One region of the Micromonospora sp. NPDC048839 genome, then DNA from elsewhere that is predicted to be linked to it. Evidence: riboswitches for the same ligand, from Rfam matches in the RefSeq annotation. Region 1 holds a riboswitch; each other region holds the start of a gene.

Region 1 (5,565 bases):
CGAGGCGGCGGTCGGCGACGTGTTGGAGATACTCCCGCATGTCGGCCAACGTCAGGCCGGGCACCCCGTGGCCCACCAGGTCCTCGGCGAACTGCACCTCACACTCGACGGCCTCGACGAGCATCTGCCGCACCTGGTCGGCGAGGTCGTCGTCGAACAGGTCCGGTTCCTCGGCGCGGACGGTGTCGACGACGTCGAACGCGAACGCCATGTGCATCGACTCGTCGCGGAACACCCAGTTGGTGCCGGAGGCCAGGCCGTGCAGCAGGCCACGGGAGCGCAGGAAGTAGACGTACGCGAACGCGCCGTAGAAGAACAGCCCCTCGATGCACGCGGCGAAGCAGATCAGGTTGAGCAGAAACGTCCGGCGGTCGTCCCGGGTCCGCAGCTCCCGCAGGTCGTTCAGGGAGTCGATCCAGCGGAAGCAGAACTCGGCCTTGCGACGGATCGAGGGGATGTTCTCGATGGCGGCGAAGGCCTCGAAGCGCTCGGTCTCGTCGGGCACGTACGTGTCGAGCAGGTTGAGGTAGAACTGGACGTGCACGGCCTCCTCGAACAGCTGCCGGGAAAGGTAGAGGCGACCCTCGGGGCTGTTGACGTGCTGGTAGAGGTTGAGCACCAGGTTGTTGGCGACGATCGTGTCGCCGGTGGCGAAGAACGCCACGAGTCGGCTGACCAGGTGCCGCTCGGCCGGCGACAGCTTGTCCAGGTCGGCGAGGTCGGCGTGCAGGTCGACCTCCTCCACTGTCCAGGTGTTGCGGATGGCGTCGCGGAACCTGTCGAAGAAGTGCGGGTAGCGCATCGGGCGGAGGGTGAGGTCCATCCCGGGGTCGAGCAGCATGTGCGTGGTCCTCGTGTCGGTGGTGCTGGCGGCGGCGGTGACGGTGTCGGCGGCGGTCACTGGCAGGCCTCGCACGACTCGGGGTTCTCCAGCGAGCAGGCCAGAGCCTCCGCGTCGGCCGCCACCGGGGCGACGACCGCGACGGTGGCCTGCTGGATCCGGGTGGCGGGGCGCGAACGCAGGTAGTACGTGGACTTCAGCCCGGCCTTCCAGGCGTACAGGTACATCGAGGAGAGCTTGCCGATGGTCGGCGCGGCCAGGAACAGGTTCAGCGACTGGGACTGGTCGATGAACGGGGCGCGGGCGGCGGCCAGGTCGATCAGCGCCCGCTGCGGCAGCTCCCAGGCGGTGCGGAACAACTCCCGGACGCCGGCCGGCAGCTCCGCGATGTCCTGCACCGACCCCTCCGCCCGCTTGATCGCCGAGCGGATCCGGTCGGTCCACAGGCCGCGGGCCTTCAGCTCGCGTACCAGGGCGGTGTTGACCTGCAGGAACTCCCCCGACAGGGTCTCGCGCTTGAACAGGTTGGACACCTGCGGCTCGATGCACTCGTAGCAACCGGCGATCGAGGCGATGGTCGCGGTCGGCGCGACCGCCACGAGCAGCGAGTTGCGCAGCCCGTACGTCTCGACCCGCTGGCGCAGCGTGTCCCACCGCGCGGCCTGCGTACCCTCGACGCCCCACAGGTCGGGTTGGAGCTGGCCCCGCGCGGCCCGGGTCTGCGGGTACGCCGGGTGCGCGCCGAAGCGACGCGCCAGGTCGGCGGAGGTCTCCAGCGCGGTCAGGTACAGCTCCTCGCTGATCCGGGTGGACAGCTCCCGCGCAGCCGGCGAGTCGAACGGCAGCCGCAGCGCGAAGAACACGTCCTGAAGGCCCATCAGCCCGAGCCCGACCGGCCGCCAGCGCGGGTTGCTCGCCGCCGCCTGCTCGGTCGGGTAGTAGTTGATGTCGATGACCCGGTCGAGGAAGGTGACTGCGGTACGGACCGTGACGCGCAGCCGCTCCCAGTCGATGCCGCCCTCGGTGAGGTGCGCGGCGAGGTTCACCGAGCCGAGGTTGCACACGGCGGTCTCGGCGTCGCTGGACACCTCGATGATCTCGGTGCACAGGTTGGACAGGTGCACCACGTTGCCGTCCTCGGCGGTCTGGTTGCACAGCCGGTTCGCGGCGTCCTTGAAGGTCATCCACCCGTTGCCGGTCTGGGCGAGGGTGCGCATCATCTTGCCGTACAGCTCCCGCGCCGGGACCTGCCGCACGTGGCGACCCTGCGCCTCGGCCTGCCGGTACGCGGCGTCGAACCGCTCCCCCCACAGGTCGGGCAGCTCGGGCACCTCGTGCGGGTCGAACAGCGACCACATCTCGTCGGCCTCGACGCGGCGCATGAACTCGTCCGGGACCCAGTTGGCCAGGTTGAGGTTGTGGGTGCGCCGGGCGTCCTCGCCGGTGTTGTCCCGCAGTTGCAGGAACTCCTCGATGTCCGGGTGCCACGGCTCCAGGTAGACGCAGGCCGCGCCCTTGCGCCGGCCACCCTGGTTGACCGCGGCGACGCTCGCGTCCAGCGTGCGCAGCCACGGCACGATCCCGTTTGACTGCCCGTTCGTGCCGCGGATCAGCGCGCCGCGAGAGCGGACCCGGGAGTACGCGATGCCGATGCCGCCGGCGAACTTCGACAGGTTGGCGACCTGGGCGTACCGCTGGTAGATGGAGTCCAACTCGTCGCGCGGAGAGTCGACCAGATAGCAGGAGGACATCTGGGTGTGTCGGGTGCCGGAGTTGAACAGCGTCGGTGAGCTGGGCAGGTAGGCCAGGCTGGACATCAGTCGGTAGAAGCCGACCGCCTCGTCCGGCGTCTGGGACAACCCGCAGGCCACCCGGAGGAGCCAGTACTGCGGGGTCTCCAGCACCAGTCGGCTGGTGGGGTGGCGCAGCAGGTAGCGGTCGTACACCGTGCGCAGGCCGAAGTACTCGAATCGCCGGTCGCCGTCGGGATCGACAGCGTGGTCGAGCATCGGGGCGTGGGCGGCGACGAACGCGGCGGTGTCGGTCCCGATCAGGCCCTCGGCGTGGCCGACCCGGATCGCCGCGCTGAACGAGCTGATGCCCTGTCGACGCACCTCCTTGTCGACGTAGCCGGACAGCAGCCGGGCGGCGAGGCGCGAGTACTGCGGTTCCTCACCGATCATCTCGGCGGCGGTCTGGATGGACAGCCGGTCCAGCTCGGCCGTCGTCGCGCCGTCGTACAGGCCGCTGATCGTGCGGGTGGCGACCCGCATCGGGTCGACGTCGGCCAGGTCGTCGGCCCACCGCTCGACCGCACGGACGATCTTGTTCACGTCCACGGGTTCGGTGGTGCCGTTGCGCTTGCGAACCTGCATCGGCGTGCGCCGTACGGCCGCGTCGCCACTGACCGGGACTACCTCGGTGACTGTCACCACTCACTCCTCGCGAGTTCGAGACCTGATGGCCCCTCGTACGCGTGGAGACAGACACCGGCGGACGCCACGCCGGCACGGCGTGGGTCAGGTGGCGTCGGCCGTCCCACGCGGCCTCGGACCGCCGCCCACCCGGGTGCGGGTGCGCGGCGCGCTGGCAGGTCTTCGGACTCGTGGGCACGACCGGGCTGACCGGTCTCCTACTGGCCGTCGCTTCCCAGGCCGCTTCGTGGCCCAGTGCTCATGACGGCTGTCGTTCCCACTCACCGCTGCGGGACAGTCCCGGATTTCCACCGGATTCCCTCTTGCCTCGACCGCTCCGGATGAGCGGCCGAACCAGCTGCGCTCGACACCATATATAGGGACGCTGCGGTTGTCACACCCCACATGTCGGTCCCGGGCGTGTCGACGGCGACCTCCGTGACGGTCGTCACCGGCCACCCCGACCAAGCCGAGCCGCGCCGAGGCCCGGCGGATCGACGCCCCCGCGGCACGCGGCACACGAGCAGGTGTCGACATTCGGAAAGGTGTGATGTATTAAGTCTTTAGATGTAAGGATCCCTGCCTATACTCAGCCGTGAATGTGGCCTTCCGAAGTGGACATCCAATCTTCTGGACCACTGTTCACATCCCGCACCACCGCCCCCCTCGGGCCGGCAGCGCCGCAGCAGTCCCCGGGTCGACGGTTCCTACCAGCGCGGCGAATGTTGCCACCACCGCGCCCAGGGATTGCGGACCGCGTACGGCGATCGAGGAGACCGCACACCGACGAATCTCCAACACGAAAAAACATTGGATGTCTTCGATTCCTGGATGACCGACGTCGTTGACGCGTCGGATCGACCCTCCGTATACTCCCAGAGATCATCTGATCTTTAGCCTAACCGGGCGAGGAGCGCATGCCGCAGATCACCGCCGTCACCGTCGAGGACGTCCGCTTCCCCACCTCCCTGACCGCTGACGGCTCCGACGCCATGAACAAGGACGGCGACTACTCGGCGACCTACGTCGTCCTGCACACCGACGGCGTCGACAGCAGCGGTGCGCCACTCGCGGGCCACGGCCTGACCTTCACCATCGGCCGGGGCAACGACATCGTCGTCGCGGCAGCCGTCCACCAGGCACAGCGCCTCGTCGGCGTGGACGTCGCGACGATGGCGGCGGACATGGGCGCGGTCTACCGTCTGCTCACCAGCGACTCCCAACTGCGCTGGCTCGGCCCGGAGAAGGGTGTCGTCCATCTGTCGCTGGCCGCCGTCCTGAACGCGTCGTGGGATCTGGTCGCCCGGGTCGCCGACAAGCCGCTGTGGCGGCTGCTCGTCGACATGTCCCCCGAGCAGCTCGTCGACATCGCGGACCTGCGCTACCTGTCCGACGCGCTGACCCGGGACGAGGCGCTGGCCATCCTGCGCGCCAAGGAGAGCACGAAGGCGGCCCGCCTCGCCGAGCTCGACCGGACCGGCTACCCCGCCTACACCACCTCGGCAGGCTGGCTCGGCTACGGCGACGACAAGCTGCGCCGGCTGTGCCAGGAGGCGGTGGACACCGGCTACGGCTACGTCAAGCTGAAGGTGGGCGCCAACCTCGACGACGACATCCGCCGGTGCGGCATCGCCCGGGAGATCCTCGGCCCGGACCGCAACCTGATGATCGACGCCAACCAGGTGTGGGACGTCGGTCAGGCCGTCGAGTGGGTCAAGGCCCTGGCGCAGTTCGAGCCACTGTGGATCGAGGAGCCGACCAGCCCCGACGACATCCTGGGCCACGCCGCCGTGCGCCGCGCCGTCGCTCCGATCGGAGTCGCCACCGGCGAGCACTGCCACAACCGGGTGATGTTCAAGCAGTTGTTCCAGGCCGAGGCCATCGACTTCTGCCAACTGGACACCGGCAGGTTGGCCAGCATCAACGAGATCGTCGCCGTGCTGCTGCTCGCCGCGAAGTTCGACATCCCCGTGTGCCCCCACGCCGGCGGTGTCGGGCTGTGCGAGATGGTCCAGCACGTGTCGGTGCTCGACTACGTCGCGATCTCGGGAGATCTCACCAACCGGGTCACCGAGTTCGTCGACCACCTGCACGAGCACTTCACCGACCCGTGCATCATCCAGGACACCGGCTCGGGCAGCGGTTACGTCCTGCCCCGTCAGCCCGGTTACTCCACCCGGATGCGCCAGGAGTCGGTCGAGCTCTACCGGTTCCCCGACGGCGGCTACTGGGCGGCGACGGACCCGACTACGGTGTCATCTTCGGAGCCGTACGTGATCGCGGGTGGAACGGCCACCCCCGCCGGCCGCT
Region 2 (5,565 bases), on a different contig from region 1:
CGGGCAGGGAGCGGGCGCCACCCCAGATCTGCGGGGCGCGCAGCACAGCGAGGACCAGGTTGACCCGGGGCTCACCGGTGGGCGCGTCGGCGAGGATGTGCAGCCCGTCGCGGATCTGCACGTCCTTGACCTCGCAGAGGTACCCGTCGAGGTGCAGCACGAACTCGTCGAAGTCGTCCGCGTCGGGCATCGCCTCGGCGTGCAGGTCGTGGTGCAGCTCCGCCGCGCGTACGAGGTCCCAGATCTGCGCCCGCACGGTGGGCACCTTCGCCGGGTCGAGGGCCTGCACGGTGGCGTACTCGTCGAGCAGTTGCTCCAGTTTGGCCAGGTCGCCGTAGGTTTCGGCGCGGGCCATCGGCGGCACCAGGTGGTCGATGACCACGGCGTGCGCTCGGCGCTTGGCCTGGGTGCCCTCGCCGGGGTCGTTGACGATGAACGGGTAGACCAGCGGCAGGTCACCGAGGACCGCGTCGGGGGCGCAGTCGGCGGCCAGGCCGAGGCCCTTGCCGGGCAGCCACTCCAGGGTGCCGTGCTTGCCCAGGTGCACCACGGCGTCCGCGCCGAAGCCGCCGTCCGCGAGCGGGGCGGCCAGCCAGCGGTACGCGGCCAGGTAGTGGTGACTCGGCGGCAGGTCCGGGTCGTGGTAGATGGCGATCGGGTTCTCCCCGAAGCCGCGCGGCGGTTGGATCAGCAGCACCACGTTGCCGAAGCGCAGCCCGGCGAGGACGATGTCGCCGCTCTCGGTGTAGAGCTGGCCGGGCGGCTCACCCCAGTGTTCCCGCATCCGCTCGCGCAGCTCGGCGGGGACCTGGTCGAACCACCGCCGGTAGGTCTGCCCCGGTATCCGGGCCTCGGCGGCGGCCAACTGCTCCGGGGTGAGCCACTCTACGTCGTGTCCACCGGCGGCGATCAGCGCGTGGATCAGGGCGTCGCCGTCGTCGGGCACCGGCGCGTCGCCCAGGTGGTAGCCGGCCTCGGCGAGCGCGGCGAGCAGTCGGACCGCCGAGACCGGGGTGTCCAGCCCGACGGCGTTGCCGACCCGGGAGTGCTTGGTGGGGTACGAGCTGAGCACCACGGCGACCCGCTTGTCGGCGGCGGGCACGTACCGCAGCCGGGCGTGGCGCACGGCGATCCCGGCGACCCGGGCGGCCCGGTCGGCGTCGGCCGCGTAGACCGACAGCCCGTCGGCGTCGATCTGCTTGAACGAGAACGGCACACTGACGATCCGGCCGTCGAACTCGGGGATGGCCACCTGCATCGCCGCGTCCAACGGGGACAGCCCGGCGTCGCTGCCGGCCCACTGCTCGCGGGTGCTGGTCAGGCAGAGCGCCTGGATGATCGGCACGTCCAGGGCGGCCAGGGCGCCGACGTCCCAGGCGTCCTCGTCGCCGCCCCCGGAGGCGTCCGCGGCGACTGCGCCACCGGCGGCCAGCACGGTGACCAGCAGCGCGTCGCAGCGGGCGAAGAGCCCGAGCGGTCCCGCGCCGGTGGTCAGCCCTCGCAGCGAGCCGCAGAAGATCGGCAGCGGGTTGCCGCCGGCGTTGTGGACCGCGTCCGCGAGGACGTCGACGAACCCGGTGTTGCCGGCCAGCGCGTGCGCCCGGTAGAAGACGATCCCCACGGTGGGCCGCTGCGGGTCGGTCGGGTGCTCGCCGTGCACGCCGTACGCGGGGGTGGGCGCGGGTGGGGCGAACCCCTCGCCGGTGAGCAGCACCGTGTCGGAGAGGAACCGGGCCAACTGCCCGAGGTTGTCCGGCCCACCCTCGACGAGGTACGCCAGCGCCTGGGTGACGACCCCGGACGGCACTGTGGAGATGGCCATCAGCTCCGCGTCGGGCAGCGCCTCGCCGCCGAGCACGACCGTCGGCACACCGGTGGCGAGCACCGCGGCGAGGCCGTCCGGCCACGCCTGCCGACCGCCGAGCAGGCGTACGACGACGAGGTCGACCCCGTCGAGCAGGGCGGGTACCTCGTCGGCGGCGACCCGCGCGGGGTTGGCGAGCCGGTAGTCGGCGCCGCTGGCTCGGGCGGCCAGCAGGTCGGTGTCGGCGGTGGAGAGCAGCAGGATGCGCACGGCGGGCTCCGGGGAGTCACGCCCTGGCCGCTCACGGAGGCGACCTGGACGAAGCGGGTGGGTGCGGCGTCAGCCGGTACGACGGCGCGGCCGGACGCACCGACACGGGCGTCGGGGCCGGTCAGCGCCGGGCGCTCGGCTCAGCGGTGCCGGAAGCCAGTGCCCCGGAGTGCAGTGCGACGATGATCGTCGATGAATGAGACGCCGTGCGTCATCGGGTCCTCCTCGGGTGTCCACGCCCTGGGGTACATCCCGACGGCCGAAGTATCCTGGCTTCCGGATCGACGCTCTCCCCCGGCCTTCCAACCGCAGACACACGGTCGTGACTCACGAGGGGGGATCGCTCCCCGGTGACAGTGGCGGGACCGCGTCGGAATCGCACCGACTTCCTTCACTGCCGTCAGGCCGCGAATGCTGCCACACCCCTCCGCCGCCGGTCAACGCCGACCCGACGTCGCGAAGCGGGCGACATCCATCGAAAACTACCAATGGTTGCGGGCGAGGAAGCCCTGCTTCGCCGGCGTCAGGTCAATGTGCCGCGTCCTTTGCTCTGCTTCAACCCGCGCAACAATGCGACGCCTTACTGGTGCGTCGGTTGAAGCAGAGCAAAGGACGCGCGCACGTCCCCTGGCCTGCGCCTATCGTTCGCGGGACGGTGGCATCCGGCGCGGTCACCTAGGATCGGTGATCACTGGCCCAACGTCCGCGATCAATCTCGGGGGTCGATCACCATCAGCGCCGCCCGATTCCACCACCTCGCCGGTCGGGTCTGGATCTGCCCTGGCGGCTCGGACCCGGACGCGGTCCAGGCCGGCGTCGCCGTCGTCGCCGACGAGCACGGCAGTGTGATGATCGACGCTGGGCAGAGCCCCGCGCACGCCCGGGAGATCCAGGCCGCGCTGGCCGCCGCAGGCCTTCCGCAGCCGCGCTGGCTCGTCTACACCCACCACCACTGGGACCACGTCTGGGGCGCCTGCGCCTGGCCCGGAGTGGAGATCGTCGGGCACGAGACGGCCGTACCGTTGCTGCGCGCCGAGGCCGCCCGCCCGTGGAGTCACCGCTACCTGCGCGAGCAGGTACACGCCGATCCACGCCTCGGCCCGAGCTTCCGGGCCCGGGCGCTCGCGGTGGACTCCTGGGAGGATTTCGCTATCCTGCCGCCCACCCGGGTCTTCGCCGATCTGGACGAGCTGCCGGTCGGGGTTCGGCTACGCCACGTCGGCGGCGGCCACGCGACGGACTCGACGGTGGTGCTGGTGCCGGACTCGGGCGTCATGCTGCTGGGCGACTGCTTCTACCCGCCGCCGGCACACCTGCGCCGACCGGAGGACGGCATCGACCTCGACTTGGTCCGGCGACTGCTCGACGACACCTACCACTGGTACGTCTCCAGCCACGCCGAGCCGATGACACGTGAGCAGGCCCGCTCGGTCGTCGAGGCCGCCTGAGCGGACGGGCCTCAGCGGGCGTGGCGTTCCGGGTGTGCGCGGTTCCACACCCGCATCCGTTCCGGGTAGCCGGTGCGGCCCGCCTCGTACAGCGGCACCGCGTGCTTGCGGGCGATGGACCCGGCCGCGCGGGGCGTGCCGGTGCGTCGGCGGATCCACTCCCCGTCGTGGGCGATCGCCACCACCGTGGTGTCCGTCGCGGTGGTCTCCGGCTCCAGGTAGAACTCCACCCCGCGCCGGCTCGTGACGAACGCCTCCAGCGCGGCGAGGTCATCCCGGGTCGCCTCCCGGTCCAGCTTCGTCGGGGTCGCCTCGGCGCCCCGTGACCGGCGACTGAACCAGCTCATGCCCCACCCCTTCCCTCGACGCCCCTCCAGTGCAGCACCGAATCCTGGCAATACGCTGCACGGCGGATGGGAGACAGCTGACCCGACGGGGGTGGAACCCGCCACGCGTGGGCGGTGTCATGAGTGTGACCCGAACGGAGGTTTCCCCTGGACGACGACGCGCTCGTCACCCGCGCTCGCTCCGGTGACCTGGAGGCGTACGACCTCCTGGTCGCCCGGCACACCGCGTCCGCGTACCGGACGGCGGCGCTGCTCGGCGCGGGCTCGGACGCCGAGGACGTCATCCAGGAGGCGTTCGTGAAGGCGTACCGCAAGTTGTCCCGTTATCGGGGCGAGTCGTCCTTCCGGTCCTGGTTGCTCGCGATCGTCGCCAACGAGACCCGCAACCTGCACCGGTCGCGCGGCCGCCGCGACGGGCTCGTCCTGCGCGCCGCGGCGGCGGACCCGACGGCGGAGTTCGCCGAGGACGGCGCGGTGGGTGCGGTCCTCGCCGGGGAGCGCCGCGCCGCCCTGGTGCGGGCACTGCGGCAACTGCCGGTACGCGACCGCGAGGTGATCGTCTGCCGGTTCTTCCTCGACCTCAGCGAGGAGGAGACGGTGGCGGCACTGGGCTGGCCCCGGGGCACGGTGAAGTCGCGCACGTCCCGGGCACTGGCGAAGCTTCGCGGCCTGCTCGACCGGGAGGAGGTCCGGCATGGGTGACCTCGAACGGGAACTGCGGGACCTGTCCGCCTGGCTGGAAACGCCCGAGCCGCCCGACGTGCGGGCCCAGGTCCGAGGGCGGCTGCACCGGCCGGTGCGACGGTGGCGTCCGCTCGCTGCGGCGGCGCTCGCCGCCCTGCTGCTGGTGGCGGTGTTGCCGCCGACCCGTGCCGCCGTCGCCGACGCGGTCACCGGGCTGCTGCGCTTCGCCGGCGTCAGCATTGCCGTCGCGCCCGCGCCGACGGTGCCCGGCGGCGTCGCGTCGCCGCTGCCCGGGCAGCGGGTCGCCGGTCTGGACGAGGCACAACGGGCGGTACGGTTCCCGATCCGTCTGCCGGCGAAGCTGGGTCCGCCCGAGCGGGTGCTGGTCGCCGACCCCGACCCCGCGGGCACCTGCCGGGTCGCGACGCTGCTCTACGACGGCGGCGCGCTGCGCGTCGACGCGTTCGACGGTCGCCTCAACCTGTCCTTCCACAAGGAGGTCATCCCGCCGGGAGCCGACTGGGTCGAGGTCGGCGGCGACTTCGCGGTATGGGTCGAGGGCCCGCACGTGCTGTCGTACGTGGACCGTTCGGGCGTGGTCCGCAAGGAGAGCGCCCGACTTGCCGCCTCGACGCTGATCTGGCAGGACGCCGACGTCAGCTACCGGCTCGAGGGCGCGGTCACCAGGGCCGAGGCGATCGAGATCGCCCGCTCACTGCGCTAGGGCGTGTTTCGGACGTGCTGGCCGGCCTGCGCCGGGCCCAGCCGCCGCCCGGCTGCGTTGTCGCGGTGTCCGGATACAACACCGGTATCCGGACACCGCTCCGCCTTGCCGGACGACGCCTGGACTCCGGCTCGGCTCGACCGACACGTCCGAAACACGCCCTAGGAACCCGACGGGCGCGGCCGGTGTCCTGAAGATGAGGTGAGTCGTCGACACGTACCGGAGGGTCGAGATGGGTTCATGGGGCAGGCCGCTGTTGGCGGCATCGGTGGCTCTGCTGGCGGGATG
Region 3 (5,565 bases), on a different contig from region 1:
TTCGACATCGACGTGACCGCGCTGTGGCAGGGCGTCGGGGCGTGCGTGTCGCTACCCCGGGCGCACCTGCACCGGGCGATGCTCGCCGGCGTCGGGGACACCCCGATCCGCTGGGACCGCCACCCGGTCGCGCTGTCCGAGGAGGGTGACCGGGTCGCCGTCGAGTTCGACGACCACAGCATCGAACGGTACGACCTGGTGCTCGGCGCGGACGGCGTGAACTCGACGGTCCGGCGGCTCGCCTTCGACGCTCCGGCGGCCCGCGACCTCGGCCAGTACGCGTACCGGTGGATCGCTCCCCGGATCGACGCCGAGCCGGTCTGGTCGGTGCAGTTGGGGCGCGGTCGGCAGTTCCTGACGATCCCGATCAGCGCCGAACAGACCTACTGCTACTACAACGACGGCCCGGTGGCCGACCGACCCGGCTGGCGCGACGAGGTGGCCGCGACGTTCACCGAGCCGGTCGCCAGCATGCTCAAGGCTCTCGACCACGACGACAGCACCCTGCACGCCGGCCCGAACCAGGAGGTCGTGCTCGGCGCCTGGTCCCGGGGACCGGTGCTGCTGATCGGTGACGCCGCCCACGCCACCTCGCCGAACATGGCCCAGGGCGCGGCGATGGCCCTGGAGGACGCCGTCGTGCTCGCCGCGTCGCTGGCCGCCGCCGGGTCCATCGCCGAAGCCCTGCGCGGGTACGAGGCGCGGCGACGCCCGCGTACCGACTGGGTGCTCAACCAGACCCACCGCCGCGACAGGGCCACCGGGCTCCCGCCCGCGCTCCGCGACCTGGTGATGCGCCGCCTGGGTGAGCAGATGTTCCGCTCGAACTACGGACCGCTGTTCGCCCAGCCCTGAACCGCCGTCGCCGGGTGCTGCTCAGGGCTGCTGACCCGGCCGGTCGACGATGGCGATGCGGAGGAGCGCGACGGCCGCGTGCACGGACTCCTTGCCGTCGCGCACCACCGACCCTCGGCGGCCGAGGTAGACGTGGGTGTCCCGGTCGAAGAGGACGTCATCGTGCCCACCGATCACGCCGGGCATCCGAATCGCCACCCCATGGCGACCGGCGGCGTCCACCACGTCGCCCGAGATGACGACCGCCCCGGGCTCCCGTGCCAACAACTCGAACAGCGCCGCCAGCGTTCGGGGCGGCACGTAGCCCTGGAGCATCATCCGCGCGGTGGTGTACACCATGCTCTCGTCCCCGTAGACGGCCTCCTCGTCGGCTCCTTCGGGGAGATGCAGGTCGACCGGGTGGTCCCGGAGATATCGAAGCAGCTCGTCCGGATCGGTGGGCAGGTCGCCGTGGTACGCCGGCGACTGGAAGGCGTCGAGCTCCTTGTCGGGATCCCCGGGATCACCGAGGCGGAGCTCCGTCAGCTCGCTCCACCCGTTCGGATCGGTCTCCGGTCGATAGCGTCCCTGCGTGTACGCGACTCCGCCGGCCGACTGCCACAGTTCGCTCCGGATGGTCCGGTACGGGCCGCTGGCCGGCATGTCCCTGACTATCGCGAGGGATTCCGTGAAGACGTACTGGTCGGGTCGCGCGGTCAGCTCGGGCTGCTGCCGGGCGGCGTCCGCCGCCATCCGGAGGATCTCCGACGCGGTTGCCGTGGGCGGCGGCTTGTCGCCCACCCGCATGGTCTGGACGGCCAGCCCACCGGCGGTCAGGACGACGGCCAGCCCGAACGCTCCGGCGAGTCGCCAACCGCGCAGGAACCGGGTGTAACGTCCGGCGGAACGGCCCGTCGAAGCCACCTCGGCCCGTCGGGCGACGTGGGCGGTCAGATCTCTGAGGAGTTGCTCCTCGAAACCCTCGGTCGACTGTTCGATCTTGTTCATGGCGTCAGCTCCGTCTTGTCAGGCGAGGGTGGTGGCCGGTTGGGCGAGCACGGCGCGAACGACGCGACGGGCACGATGCAGGCGGACCCGAGCAGCGACCGGTGACATCCCGAGCACGGTCGCCGCCTCCGCGACACTGAGGCCGTCCACGGCGACGAGTTCGACGAGCGTTCGGGTGCCCTCGGGCAGCTCGCTCAACGCTCGACAGGTGCGGCGGGCCGCCGACTCGGCGTCGATCCGCTCCTCGATGCGGGCGATGTCATCGGGGCCCAGGTCCCGTCGTCCGGCCAGTCGGCCGGTCACCCGCAGCCGTTGGGCAGCCCGACGCCGCTCGTCGCCGATGACGTTGCGGGCCACCCCGTACAGCCAGCCGACCTGGCTGCCCCGGTCCGGCCGGTAGCCGTCCGCCGACTCGATCACCGCCAGGAACACGTCGGCGGTCAGGTCGGCGGCGAGGTGCGGGTCGTCGACCCGACGCGCCACGAACCGGCCCACCGCCTCCACGTGCCGCCGGTAGAAGACCTCGAAGGCCACCGGATCGGCCCCGATGCCGGCGAGGTCACCCCCCACTTCGCTGGGCTCACTCACAGGCCGTCCCCTCTCGTAACCGTCACACCCCTTCTTCGTAAGCCGGACCGCGGGTGTTACCAAACCCCCCGGCCGCAGGCGGCACGACCGGTCAGTTGGGCAGTCGCCCTGGTGATGCGGCATGATCGAAGCACCGGCGACTGGCGGCACGGGGATGGTGAAACCATCGGGGAGCCTCTCGCGGGCGTCGACCGCCTGGGCGCCTGCGTGGAGAATCCGTCATGACCACGACCAGTGGATCCGCGCAGCACCACACCCCGTCTGGCACGGCTCGGCTCCTGCCGGGCGCACCCGTCGCCGAAGCCGTCCTGGCCGAGACCGCCGCCGCTGCCGCAGCACTCCGCAGCCGCGGGATCACCCCGAGCCTCGCCACCATCCTCGTCGGCGACGACGACGCCAGCGCCGGTTACATCGCCATCAAGCAGCGCCAGGCCGCCGCGCTCGGGTTCGCCTCCCCGCACGTGCATCTGCCCGCCACCGCCACCCAGGCCGAACTGCACCAGGCCATTGCCCGCTTCAACACCGATCCCGCCGTGCACGGACTGCTCGTGCAGTACCCCGTACCGGGGCATCTGGACTACGACGCGGCGCTGCTGACGATCGACCCGGACAAGGACGTCGACGGCATGCACCCGCTGAACATGGGGCGTCTCGCCGTCGGCCTGCCCGGCCCGCTGCCCTGCACCCCCGCCGGCATCGAAGCCCTCCTGGCGTACCACCAGATCCCCGTCGCCGGACGTGAGGTCGTCATCCTCGGCCGCGGCGCCACCCTTGGCCGCCCCCTGGCGATGCTGCTCGCCCAGAAGCGCCCGACCGCCAACGCAGCCGTCACCGTCGTCCACACCGGCGTGCCCGACTGGGACCGCTACACCCGCCGCGCCGACATCCTCGTCGCCGCCGCCGGCGTACCCCGGATCGTGCGGCCCGAGCACGTCAAGCCCGGCGCCGTCGTCATCGGCGCCGGCGTCCGCTACGAAGGGCGGCGCCTCCTACCGGACGTGGACGAAGCGTGCGCCGAGGTCGCCGGCGCCATCACGCCCCGGGTCGGCGGGGTCGGTCCGACCACCGTCGCGATGCTGTTCCGCAACGCCGTGCGCGCGGCCGAGCGCGCGAGCCAGTAGCTATGCTGCTCGGTGGCACAAACGTTGCGAGGTGCCCCGCGCGAGTGGGGAGAATCGGGAAGCCGGTGTGAGTCCGGCACGGGCCCGCCGCGGTGACCGGGGAGCTGCCACCCACGCGTACCAGACGCAGCCACTGGCCCTGAGGGGCTGGGAAGGCGGGTGACCAGCGGAGATCCGGGAGTCCGAAGACCGGCCTCGCGTCATCGCCCCGTCAGGGGCGCGAGCGCAGCGGGAGCCTGCCTTGAACAACGGACTCTACGAGACCATCCACCGCCGCCGGGACGTACGTGCCCAATTCACCGGGGCGCCGATCCCCGCCGAGACATTGGATCGGATCCTCACGGCGGCGCACGCCGCACCGAGCGTCGGCCTCTCCCAGCCCTGGGACTTCATCCTGGTCCGCGATCCTGAGCTGCGGCAGGAGTTCCACCGACACGTGGAGCAGGAGCGGGACACCTTCGCGGCCACTCTCGACGGTGCGGCGGCGGAACGCTTCGCCCGAATAAAGATCGATGGCGTACGAGAGTCGACGTTGTCGGTCGTGGTCACGTACGACCCGGAGCGGGGTGGGCCGGCCGTGCTCGGTCGACACGCGATCGCCGACGCCGGCCTCTACTCGGTCTGTCTGGCGATCCAGAACCTGTGGCTGGCCGCAACCGCCGAGCAGCTCGGGGTCGGCTGGGTCTCGTTCTACCGGGAGCCGTTCCTGCGCGACCTGCTCGGTATCCCGGCCACCGTCCGCCCGGTGGCGTGGCTCTGCCTCGGCCCGGTCACCCACCTGGAGCAGACGCCGGACCTGGAGCGGCACGGGTGGCGTCAGCGACGTCCCCTGTCGTCGGTGATCCACCACGATCGTTGGTCCGAGTAACCAGGTGACTGCAGCCCCGGGCGCGCGAACGCGCGAGCCGGTAGCCAGGCTCCGCCACCACCGCCATCGGCATGATCACTTAATACTGAGTAGTCAGACCGGGTCGCCCACAACTACTCAGCATTAAGTTATCGAGCCGGCTTCCTGCGCTCGCCGCCGCACCGGATAACCTCACCGGACCCAGCCCAGGAAGCGCCGGTGCAGCAGCCCGGCGGACACCCAGGTCAGGTCCTCCGCGGCCCAGACCAGGTAGGACGCCATGTAGAGACCCAACGACACCGCCGCGCCGTCGAACTCGGCACGCAGCTCGGTACGCCGGGTCCGACAGGGCCAAGGGGCGTCACAGCCGCCGCAGGTCCACACCGGAAGGACCGGGCCATGGGTGGTCACTGCACCCTGTTCAGGGAGAGGCCGGCGGCGGACCGGGCGTGCCAGCGGGCGGCCCATTCCGCCTGACAACAGGGGTACGGGGACAACCACGCCCGCCACCAGCTATAGCCCGCACAGAAGCCGTCAACGCCGGGCAAGTCCACGGACAGGAGCCGCCCGAGGTGATCCTCGATCATTCCTGCTCCTCCCCTGGCCAGTGGCCGCGCCGGATCGGGATGCGGTGTCTAGCTCGGCAGGGCAGGTCCGCCCCACATCGGCAGGTCCGCCGCCATCGCCGCCACGACCAGACCGGCCGGTGGCGCCGGGCAAAGGTCAGCGCCACCGCCAGCAGGTAATCGTCGTACGGCACATGCTTCGGCACCCGACCTCCCGGCGAGTTGTCCCGCCGTCGCCTGGCGTGACCACTCCACCACACACCATTCGGCGGGGTCTTGTCAATCTGCAAGTTACGATAGTCAAGTGTAAGTTGCGCTTAGTTTCAGACCGTGAAGCGACCACGCTTGTACGGGCCTGGCGAGTTGGCCGCCCTGTTCAACGTGTCGCGGCAGCGGGTACTGCAGATCACCCGCCGACCCGGCTTCCCTGAGCCAATGGCCCGCCTGATCGGCACGACCATCTGGGATGCGGACGAGGTAGACGACTGGGCCAAGCACAACCGCCCACCACGCCCAACCGAAGGCGACGAAGACCGCTGACCCGGATGCGCTTACCGCAACGCCCTGCCGGACTGGATCCTTCAGTACCTGGACCTCGAAG

What was found. A riboswitch is a leader RNA that binds a small molecule or an ion and turns the genes downstream of it on or off. The one in region 1 is predicted to bind cobalamin.
Region 2: another riboswitch for cobalamin. It lies ahead of cobN (cobaltochelatase subunit CobN); the one in region 1 lies ahead of AB0C25_RS10935 (ribonucleoside-diphosphate reductase subunit alpha).
Region 3: another riboswitch for cobalamin. It lies ahead of bluB (5,6-dimethylbenzimidazole synthase); the one in region 1 lies ahead of AB0C25_RS10935 (ribonucleoside-diphosphate reductase subunit alpha).

The regions. Positions count from the first base shown of each region.
Region 1 covers NZ_JBEZGL010000004.1:508,681-514,245, reverse strand. Annotated here, with positions in the region: gene AB0C25_RS10940 (ribonucleotide-diphosphate reductase subunit beta) at 1-841, opposite strand, end outside; gene AB0C25_RS10935 (ribonucleoside-diphosphate reductase subunit alpha) at 898-3,216, opposite strand; cobalamin riboswitch at 3,412-3,629, opposite strand; gene AB0C25_RS10930 (enolase C-terminal domain-like protein) at 4,173-5,565, shown strand, end outside.
Region 2 covers NZ_JBEZGL010000005.1:37,134-42,698, forward strand. Annotated here, with positions in the region: gene cobN (cobaltochelatase subunit CobN) at 1-2,074, opposite strand, end outside; cobalamin riboswitch at 2,337-2,466, opposite strand; gene AB0C25_RS11405 (MBL fold metallo-hydrolase) at 2,848-3,522, shown strand; gene AB0C25_RS11410 (hypothetical protein) at 3,534-3,869, opposite strand; gene AB0C25_RS11415 (RNA polymerase sigma factor) at 4,077-4,571, shown strand; gene AB0C25_RS11420 (hypothetical protein) at 4,564-5,277, shown strand; gene AB0C25_RS11425 (hypothetical protein) at 5,510-5,565, shown strand, end outside.
Region 3 covers NZ_JBEZGL010000035.1:12,326-17,890, forward strand. Annotated here, with positions in the region: gene AB0C25_RS35725 (FAD-dependent monooxygenase) at 1-855, shown strand, start outside; gene AB0C25_RS35730 (CU044_5270 family protein) at 877-1,842, opposite strand; gene AB0C25_RS35735 (sigma-70 family RNA polymerase sigma factor) at 1,861-2,430, opposite strand; gene AB0C25_RS35740 (bifunctional 5,10-methylenetetrahydrofolate dehydrogenase/5,10-methenyltetrahydrofolate cyclohydrolase) at 2,652-3,551, shown strand; cobalamin riboswitch at 3,564-3,764, shown strand; gene bluB (5,6-dimethylbenzimidazole synthase) at 3,793-4,419, shown strand; gene AB0C25_RS35750 (hypothetical protein) at 4,591-4,809, opposite strand; gene AB0C25_RS35755 (DNA-binding protein) at 5,295-5,504, shown strand.